One region of the Thalassotalea montiporae genome, then DNA from elsewhere that is predicted to be linked to it. Evidence: predicted binding sites of a transcription regulator. Region 1 holds the regulator's gene; each other region holds the start of a gene.

Region 1 (3,282 bases):
AAATTGTGACGACGCACAAATTGCTGTGATGGTTAACGACAAGCTAGTTGCCGCTATTTATCTCACCGATAGCGCACGTGAAGACGCCCAAAGTGTGCTTAGCACGCTAAAAGCGAAAGCGATGACAACGTATATGCTGTCAGGTGATAGCAGTGCGGGCTGCCAACAAATTGCCGATCAACTACCAATAGACCACGTGCATTCGAGCCTGAGTGCGCACGAGAAAATGGAAAAGGTAAAATCACTGCAAAGTGATCATACTGTGGCTATGGTCGGTGATGGTGTAAACGACACACCAGTATTTAGCGCAGCACACGTTTCCATTGCCATGGGCGGTGGTACAGACGTCGCAAAAAGTGGCGCTGATGTGATTTTACTTAACAACCGATTAACGTCATTGTCGGTATTGCGTCATGTTGCACAAAAGACTCGCCGTATTATCTGGCAAAATTATGGCTGGGCATTTGGCTATAATGCTATTGTACTGCCATTAGCCGTTTGCGGTTACATTACGCCTTATATGGCGGTAATTGGCATGTCAGCCAGTTCAATATTGGTTATCACTAACTCGTTGCGATTATTGAAAAAATGAGTGTAATTTACGTACTAATTCCCATAGCTATCATCCTGCTTATTGTCGGCATTTACTTGTTCTTTTGGGCGGTAAAAACCGAGCAATTTAATGATTTGGAAAAAGAAGGTTTAAGCATCTTATTCGATGATGAAAAGTTGAAAGATGAGACAGCGAATACCGAAGTAAGTAATACCGAAGCTTCAGAGCAATCATCTGGCACATCATCTGACACTAGCAATAAGCGTTAATGAACATCGATCTATTTTCGGCATTTATTATTGGCCTGCTCGGTGCAGGCCATTGCATTGCCATGTGTGGCGGCGTTTCTGGTATGTTGTTGTCGGCCATTCCTGCCGGACAAAACCAGCAAAAGTTCTCACTTGTAGCAGGCTACAATCTAGGCCGTATCCTCTCTTATAGCTTAATCGGCGGTATTGTCGGTTTTACCGGCTCAATTACGGCAAAAAACTTCGGTGTACCGCTAACGGGTTTAAGACTACTGTCAGGCGTCTTTCTAATTTTACTTGGCTTGTATTTAGGCCAGTGGTTTATGTTACTGGCGAAGGTTGAGCAAGCCGGTAAAAAGCTTTGGCAATTTATCTCGCCGTTAGCGAAACACTTTTTGCCGGTAAATAACAAACGTAAAGCATTTGGCTTGGGGGCTGTTTGGGGTTGGTTACCCTGTGGTTTAGTTTACTCAACGCTAACATGGTCGCTCGCCAGTGGTAGCTTTAGCCAAGGGGCACTGATTATGGCAGCATTTGGTGCTGGTACCCTACCCGCATTGCTCACCCTTTCCTTTGGCGTCTTCTCGGTCAAAAATATGCTACAAAATCGAACATTTAGAAACGTTTTGGCTACAGGTCTAATCTGTTACGGTTTTTATACATTGTTTATTGCTTACAGGCTGATGTTTTAATACTATACCGAGCGTAATTCCAAGGAAATATTAAGGTTATTCCGCCATGTCTAGTCACTGTGCAAGCAACAATCATATTCATTGCCAAAACTGCAGTATCAGTGAGCTTTGCTTACCATTTTCCCTTAACGAGCAGGAGTTAGATACACTCGATAATATTATCGACCGCAAGCGCCCTATCCACAAAGGCGAAAAGATTTTCCAAGACGGCGAAGCACTTCACTCTCTATTCGCCATTCGCTCAGGCACTTTTAAAACATTTACCATTGATTCTAACGGCGAAGAACAAATTACCGGCTTCCACTTAGCTGGTGATTTACTGGGTTTCGACGCCTTAGCCAGCAGCGAGCACCAGAGTTTTGCACAAGCATTAGAAACGTCGATGGTTTGTGAAATCCCTTACCATACTCTAGATGAACTTTCGAATTCGATGCCAGCACTTAAACGCCAAGTCTTAAGGCTAATGAGCAATGAGATTCGAGCAGATCAAGATATGCTATCACTACTTAATCGTAAAAATGCCGAGCAACGCTTAGCAACATTTTTATCATCGTTAAGTAGCCGATATAAAGCCCGTGGCCTATCTGCCAGCCAGTACCGCTTAACAATGACGCGTGGCGACATTGGCAACTACATTGGCTTGACCGTTGAAACGATTAGTCGCTTGCTAAATCGTTTTCATAAACAAGAGCTCATCATTGTTGAAGGGAAGTTAATTACCATCAATGATCTCGATGGATTAAATGAAGTCGCCATGCTGTAAAGCAAGGCGATTTCCTTCCTTTTTCTTCTTCGCTTCTATTTTTATTCCCCTTTAACAATCCGTTTTCACCGCTAACAACCTTGCATCAGTGCATTTACCTACTAAGCTAAAAGTAATTGGTTAGTAGCGCCTATTTATTGATTTAAAACAAATAATTATTTGCTCATTAAAAGCACACTGTTTGTACACTATTGAATCAGCGAGGTACCGAGCATGGAAACGTATCAAAAAATCTTAGTCGTAGTTGACCCAACAACTGAAGAACAAAAAGCCTTAAGTCGGGCAATTGAGCTTGCTGATAAAACGCAAGGCAAAATCACAGCGTTTTTGAGCATTTTCGATTTTTCATACGAAATGACGACTATGCTCTCTAGCGACGAGCGTGAATCCATGCGGCAAATTGTGATCAATGATCGTATGTTGTGGATTGATGAACGTATAAAGGAGCTAGGCGCTTCTGAAAAAGACATCGACATCAAAGTGATCTGGCATAACAGACCTTTTGAAGCGGTTATTGACCAAGTGTTAGAGCATGGCTATGACGTTGTTATCAAAGGTACGCACGAGCACGACAAACTCAAATCCGTGATTTTCACACCAACTGACTGGCATTTATTACGTAAATGCCCATGCCCATTATTATTGGTTAAAGACCATTCATGGCCAGCAAACGGCAATATTATAGCGGCGGTTAATGTCGGTAGTGATGAAGGTGAGCACCAATCGCTCAATAGCATCATCACAGAAGAAGCCAAACACCTTGCTGATTTAATTAGCGCTAATGTGCATTTAGTTAATTCTTTTCCTGGCACTCCGGTCAACATTGCCATCGAAATCCCCGAATTTGATGCCAGCCAATACAACGACACCATGTTGCAGCATCATCAACAATCAATGCAAACGCATGCTGAAAAATACGGCATCGATACCGCCAATACCTATATCAAAGAAGGTCTACCGGAAGATGTTATTGACGAGCTATCACAAGAACTTGATGCCGAATTGGTCATTTTAGGGACAATTGGT
Region 2 (3,282 bases), on a different contig from region 1:
TATGGGTAAAGCGTTAATGTTGCCAAATGCCTTAAACTTGTCTGCGAGCAATTCTGCTTTTTCATGGGTGCGATTAACAATCACCAAAAGCTCTGGCTGGCAATCAAGCAATGGTTTAATCACGCCACGCGCAGCTCCGCCTGCACCGATTAACAACACTTTTTTATTTAGAAGAGCACCATTATTGATGAGATCGTTGACTAGACCCGCGCCGTCTGTGTTGTCGCCAGCAATAGTTCCATCCGCATGAAACGTTAAGGTATTTACTGCACCTGCAAGCCGAGCACGTTCAGACAGTTGATTAGCTAAATTAAAAGCTTGCTGTTTAAATGGCATGGTGATGTTACAGCCTTGCCCACCAGCATCAATAAATTGCTTTATACCTTGCTCGAAACCGTCAAGACCTGGGTCAATAGCTGTATATTCGATATTTTGTTTCGTATTTTCAGCAAATTGTTGATGGATTTTCGGAGATTTAGATTGGGTGATCGGGTGGCCAAAAACGGCATATTTATCCATTGGCGAGTAAATTCCTGATAGCAAGCATTAGTTTTCAGGCATTAAAGAACGTTTTCGAGTCGCTGACAAGTAGCATTTGAACGCATGCTTATGCGCAATGAATTTAATATATGCTTTCCAAAACAAAAAAGCCGCACTTAGTTACCCAAGTGCGGCTAGCCAAGCTCAACAGAGATTAGAACTTGTAACCAATCATTAGCGAGTAAACCATAGGGTCAATATCTACGCTAACTTTACCCGGTACTGCACCGCCAACGGCTGTGAATGAACCATCAGTGTCTATGTCAATGTAACGAGCTGAAGCGTTGATTGACCAATGCTCATCAATTAAGTAATCAACACCAATTTGCGCACTTAAGCCCCAAGAGCTATCTAGATCTAGATCATTAGCATCTAGTGGTGCGCCAACAGGTGTAACCGTTGTACCATCGCTAATACTTACGATAGTTGGGCTGTTAGCACCTTGTAATGCTGGGTTGAAGTCTTCTTCAAAGAAAATTGTGTAGTTAACACCAACACCAACGTAAGGTTTGAAGTTTGAGTTAGTGTCAAAGTAGTAAAGTGCGCTTAATGTTGGTGGTAAGTGCTTAGTTTCACCTAGGTTGGTAGAGCCTGCACCTGTATGAACAGTGATGTCATGTTTAAATGGTGTTGCTGCTAGTAATTCTACCGCCCAGTTTGAGTCTAAGAAGTAAACAAAGTTCAAACCTAACTGTGTGTCATCTTCAACAGATAATGAGATAGGACCTGCGCCTAAATCTACAGTTTGGTCAGCAGCAAAGATTGTTGCTTTATCACTGCTTGGATCAACCATAGTTGCACCACCACGTACAACGATGTCGCCAGCTTGATAACCAGCTGCCAATGCACCAAATGTCATTGAAGATAAAACCGCTAGAGTAATAATGCTTTTTTTCATGAGAGTCTTCCCCTTAAATAATTGACGCCAGTCTACTGATATCCTAGTACGTAAAAGTTGATTTACCTCAAGGTTCTTCACGCAGATAAGCTCATCGAAGCCATTTGCTGAAGAAATAATGATCTAAATCAATAAATAACAGGGAACTGAATTTGAAAGGAAAGAAAAAGGGGAAGTAAAAAGAAAAATGCAGCTCAGTTCAACAAGCCAAGCTGCACATTAGGCCGGTGATTAGGTAAGCCAATCACGCGGAACAAGAAACTCATTAAGTTTAGCCTCAGCACTGCCCGCTTCAGCTTGATAGTTATACTCCCAGCGCGCCAGCGGTGGCATCGACATCAGGATAGACTCAGTGCGACCACCTGACTGCAGACCAAATAGCGTACCGCGATCAAACACTAGATTAAATTCGACATAGCGGCCACGGCGATATAACTGGAATTGGCGTTCTTGCTCTCCAAAAGGCGTATCTTTGCGTTTGGCGATAATAGGCGTGTAAGCATCGATATAACCTTGACCAACGGATTTAACATAATCAAAACAACGGTCAAAGCCCCAGCTATTGAGGTCGTCAAAAAACAAACCACCAACACCACGGGTTTCATTACGGTGTTTTAAAAAGAAATATTCATCACACCATTTTTTGTGATCGTGATAAACCGAATCACCAAAGGGTTGACATAAATCATGTGCCACTTGGTGCCAATGCACTACATCTTCCTCAAATGGATAGAAAGGCGTTAAGTCAAATCCACCACCAAACCACCAAACAGGTGCTTCGCCTTCCTTCTCAGCAATAAAGAAGCGAACATTAGCATGTGATGTCGGAATATATGGGTTTTTCGGATGGATGACCAAAGATACCCCACATGCTTGCCAACTGCGGCCTGCTAATTCGGGGCGATGGGCAGTAGCTGAAGGGGGTAGCTTGTCGCCCGCCACCAATGAGAAATTTACACCACCTTGCTCAATTACCGCACCGTCGGTTAGCACCCGTGTACGGCCACCACCGCCTTCGGCACGCTTCCAATTGTCTTCGGCAAACTTGCCTGTACCGTCAGCTTGCTCAAGCGCTGCACAAATTTGGTCTTGTAGAGATTTAAAATAGTCGACAACTTGGTCGATACTAATATCACTCATGATCGGAAAATTTCTCCAGTTAAACCATCAATAATGGTTGATGGTTGTTCAAAGCCTAGGGTTTCCCCTTTGATGACATGATCTAAACGCCCCGCCAATGCTTCCTCAACTTGTTGCCAAGTTTGGCAAGGTGGTTGGCCTGATAAATTCGCACTAGTTGAAACAATTGGCTTATTCGTTTGATTACATAAGGCAACCACATCGGGCTGAGTAGTGACGCGCACCGCAATGGTGGTGAAGCTACCGGTTAGCCATTTAGGGGTATTTGGATGACAAGGCAATACTTGGGTGATGCCATCTGGCCAGCGAAACAAAATTTTATCGCGCTGCTCTGACGATAGCACTAAATCATCAACATATGGCTTCAATTGCTCATAGCTAGCCGCTAATAGGATAAGCCCTTTTTCAACAGGACGCTGCTTCACATCGAGCAATTTGTGAACTGCTTGCTCATTGTCTGGATCACAGCCCAAGCCAAACACAGCTTCCGTTGGATAAGCGATCAAGCCGCCTTGTTCAAAAACATCAACAGGGTTTGTCATATTTATTAATCGAGTTGGTTACCATAAAAATCAAAATTATACGGGTAAAAAACAAAAGTGCCACTGCGATAATACGCAATGGCACCTATAGTGCTAGTTAATCTAACTGTTACTCAGCCCTGCATTGAAAACTACGCCTCTTCAAACAGTGCCTTAACTTTT
Region 3 (3,282 bases), on a different contig from region 1:
GAAGCAGTGGTGTCGTTAAGCGATCTTTACCGTACATAATCTTGGATAAGAAATACCCCTTAACGCAGTTCAGCCCCTTGTTGACTGGTGATTTAATATCACCATGGGTGGCAACAACTTGACCGTCCATCACACCCACGTTAACGCTACAACCTGTACCGCAAAAACGACATGGTGCTTTGTCCCATTTGATTTTGGTGATATCACTGGCAGTGATTAAGTTGGAAGCTTGTGCAGGTATGGAAACTCCGGCTACCGCAGCAGCGGCTGCAACGGCATTAGCTTTAATAAATTCTCGGCGATTTAGTGTCATCTTAGTTCACCTCGGTTGTTACTGGCGCTTGTGGCTCAGTGAGAAATTGGTGGTAAACCGGCGAAATGCTTAAAAACTCGTCGGTTAGACGGATTTGATCCACGATTTTGGCGATAGCCTTTTGGCTAGTAGCCTCAACGGTAAAAACGATTTTTCCTTGTTCGCTATGGCCATGAACCTCACAGCCTTGGTAGCTATTAACAAAATGGCTTAATGCTTCAACCAACTGTGGTGGTGCTTGTGCAACAAAGCTGGCGATATGGTATTCGTTAGCCTGACCTGTTTGTTGGTCATTTGCTTTTTGGTGGTTAGCTTGCTGGTGATTAGCGTTGGATTGGCTCATGGTTGAGCTCCTCAAATTGAGATGCTGAATAACCAGCACTGTTAGTATTGTGGTTGATGGCAATTGCTTTTTGCGGGCAGGTGGAAATGCAAGCGCCACAGAGCGTGCAATCGTCGTTCTTAATAACGGGTACTGGAATCGCGCTGGTAATAAATTGAAAGCTGATGGCGCGGCTGTCACAAACATCGCGACAGCTTTGGCAGTAAACTTGGTTAGTCGCTAAACAGCTGCTGTTGATTTCAATGTCGGCTGGCCATGGTCGATTGGCTTCGCGATGTGCTTGTGCGATGAATAACGGCTGGTCGCACTGGCGCTCACATTCACCACAAAAGGTACATTCCGCTTGACTAAAATCAAGAAATGGAAAGCCCATACGGTCGCGTTTGATAACTTGTGTTTCACAGTGCTCAACACACTTATTGCATTGTGTGCAGGTCGCGGTAAAAACCGCTTCGCTAGCTGTCCACGGCAAGCGTATTGGGGCTTTTTCTACTTGAGCTTTAAATCGACCTTTTAACAGTTGTCGACGTGCTCGATTAGCAACTTGTTCCATCACCATTCACCCTAATTTGCAACTAAGCGTTATTCGTAAAAGTGCTTAGAATGGGAGTTTAGGAAGTTGGTGGCCCAGTTAAAATTTGTGATATCCAGACGATAAAGCCGTAACCGCCGACAATCATCACAGCCAAAATCGGACCGAGAAAAACAGCAATAAAAATGAAAAGGTTACGCTCGTATTTTTTTTCAAGCGCTTGCTCTTGAGAGTTAGTGTCGATATTCATAACCTGTGCCCTTGGATTGAATATGCAATCAGTCTAATAAAAGTTGAGCGAACAAAACTTGATCTAGATTAAATAGTAAAACGTATGTGTAAGTGCCCACTTATAATCTAAGTTTTATTACTAGCCGCTAGTACATAGATTTAAGTTTAGATTACAATGTCAGCTTTTCACGATTTAAATAAGTACTAGTAAATTAAGCTTATTTATCAGATGCCTAGATATTTTTGTTATCAAGTTAATGTTAGAAACTTCTATCTCCAAAGGTTTTACCGAATTCAGCGCAGGTTTGGTTGACGCTCGTCATCGCGGTGCAATTTTTTTGTCCGGCAGTTTTTCCTGGGCGGTAGATTGGTATTTCAGGCATCACACTTGTTACCAGATTCAGACTCAGAATCAAATTCAAGACCAACTCTCAGAGAAGATTAACGAGGCTAAACAAGCTGAACCAACCAAGCTTGGTGCAATATTTTGCGAAGCAGCAAGTGAACCGTTAAGTGATATCTTCTGCGCGCAATGGCGCGCATTCAATAAACTTGAAAGTGGTGATGAGCTACCAATTAACTTTATTACGAGCAAAACATATCGACATCACCTAGGGCGCGAGAATCACGCTATTTTTTTTGCCGACCCAGCATTTAACCTAGATGCGTTCGCCGCGTTAAGTGGCACGCTTGTCGCGGGTGGTATTATGTATATTTGGCTTGGTGATGAACCAAATGTTGATGAAGCTGAGCAAGTTAATACTTCTAACTTTCTTCGGCGACTGAAAGCATATGCGGCTGCTCAACAAGGTATTTACCATATTTACCAAAGCCAAAGCCAAAGCCAAACTGAACACGCGATCTTTGGGCGATATTCAAAAGATGAAAGTGCAGCGCTCGGTAATGAAGAAGACGATGAGCAAGACAGAGTAAAAGAGCTTGTAAAAGACAAAGCAAAAAATAAATCATCTGATCAATTCCCTGTTGCAAGAGAAGCGGGACTACCGTCAGATGCTCTGTTACCAGCCATAAAAGCGCAAGCGACTGCTGAGCAGTTGATTGCCGTAAAATATATCGAAAAAGTATTAACGGGCGGGCGTAATAAACCTTTAGTGTTAACCGCCGATCGAGGACGAGGAAAATCCACCGCTTTAGCACTTGCCACCGCGCAACTGTTTTTTTCTAGCAAGCGAGCTTTTGCCAGTGAGCGAGCGCTTAATATCGTCATCACTGCGCCACATAAAATGGCACTAGGCATTTATTTTACTCAGCTGCGCAAGCTGTTAGATGGTTCGCAGGAAAGTAAATATCACATGAGTGATCATCAAATTACTTGGCGACAACACAGCTTAACTTTTATGGCCGTGGATGAGTTGTTGCGCAGTAAACATCATTCTAAATCTAACCCTGACTTATTGCTGGTTGATGAAGCCGCTGGAATTCCGGTATATCTGCTCAATAAGTTAGTGGCGCAGCATCACCGCATCGTTTTTAGTTCAACTATTCATGGTTATGAGGGAGCCGGTAAAGGGTTTACTGGCAAGTTTATCCCAATGTTGTCAGCTAAAGGCTTGCAAGTAAAAACGCTGACCTTAAACGAACCTATCCGTTGGGCAAATCATGATCCGCTTGAGCAGTTAATTTTCAAGACTTGTTTGCTAAACGCGAGTTTGGACGAGTTAGATGTGTGTGCTGTCAAAGAGCAAGGCTTCGCACCTGAGTATCGCTATTTTACCGGCGATGAGCTTGCTCAGAATGAACAATTGCTAGTGCAAGTATTTGCGATTTTAGTGACGGCTCACTACCAAACCAAGCCAAGCGACTTAAAGCTACTGTTAGACGATCCTAGTATTACAGTTGCCG

What was found. Region 1 encodes FNR, which switches genes on or off when oxygen is low (the NO sensors DNR and NnrR bind a similar motif). Its sites were predicted from a motif close to TTGATCTAGATCAA; they were not measured.
Region 2: ACSLUR_RS10630 (OmpW/AlkL family protein) is a predicted target of FNR. The motif match lies at 1,496-1,509, and genes of this name have one in related genera.
Region 3: napE (periplasmic nitrate reductase, NapE protein) is a predicted target of FNR. The motif match lies at 1,497-1,510, and genes of this name have one in related genera.

What each region holds. Positions count from the first base shown of each region.
Region 1 is NZ_JBQRUO010000008.1:86,858-90,139, reverse strand. Features, by position in the region: gene ACSLUR_RS17515 (heavy metal translocating P-type ATPase) at 1-592, shown strand, start outside; gene ccoS (cbb3-type cytochrome oxidase assembly protein CcoS) at 589-822, shown strand; gene ACSLUR_RS17505 (sulfite exporter TauE/SafE family protein) at 822-1,493, shown strand; gene ACSLUR_RS17500 (fumarate/nitrate reduction transcriptional regulator Fnr) at 1,540-2,256, shown strand; gene uspE (universal stress protein UspE) at 2,470-3,282, shown strand, end outside.
Region 2 is NZ_JBQRUO010000002.1:948,133-951,414, reverse strand. Features, by position in the region: gene aroE (shikimate dehydrogenase) at 1-519, opposite strand, end outside; gene ACSLUR_RS10630 (OmpW/AlkL family protein) at 695-1,438, opposite strand; gene hemF (oxygen-dependent coproporphyrinogen oxidase) at 1,670-2,578, opposite strand; gene tsaC (L-threonylcarbamoyladenylate synthase type 1 TsaC) at 2,575-3,120, opposite strand; gene ACSLUR_RS10615 (acyl-CoA synthetase) at 3,252-3,282, opposite strand, start outside.
Region 3 is NZ_JBQRUO010000001.1:557,764-561,045, forward strand. Features, by position in the region: gene napA (nitrate reductase catalytic subunit NapA) at 1-313, opposite strand, end outside; gene ACSLUR_RS02335 (chaperone NapD) at 315-656, opposite strand; gene napF (ferredoxin-type protein NapF) at 637-1,209, opposite strand; gene napE (periplasmic nitrate reductase, NapE protein) at 1,268-1,438, opposite strand; gene ACSLUR_RS02350 (GNAT family N-acetyltransferase) at 1,677-3,282, shown strand, end outside.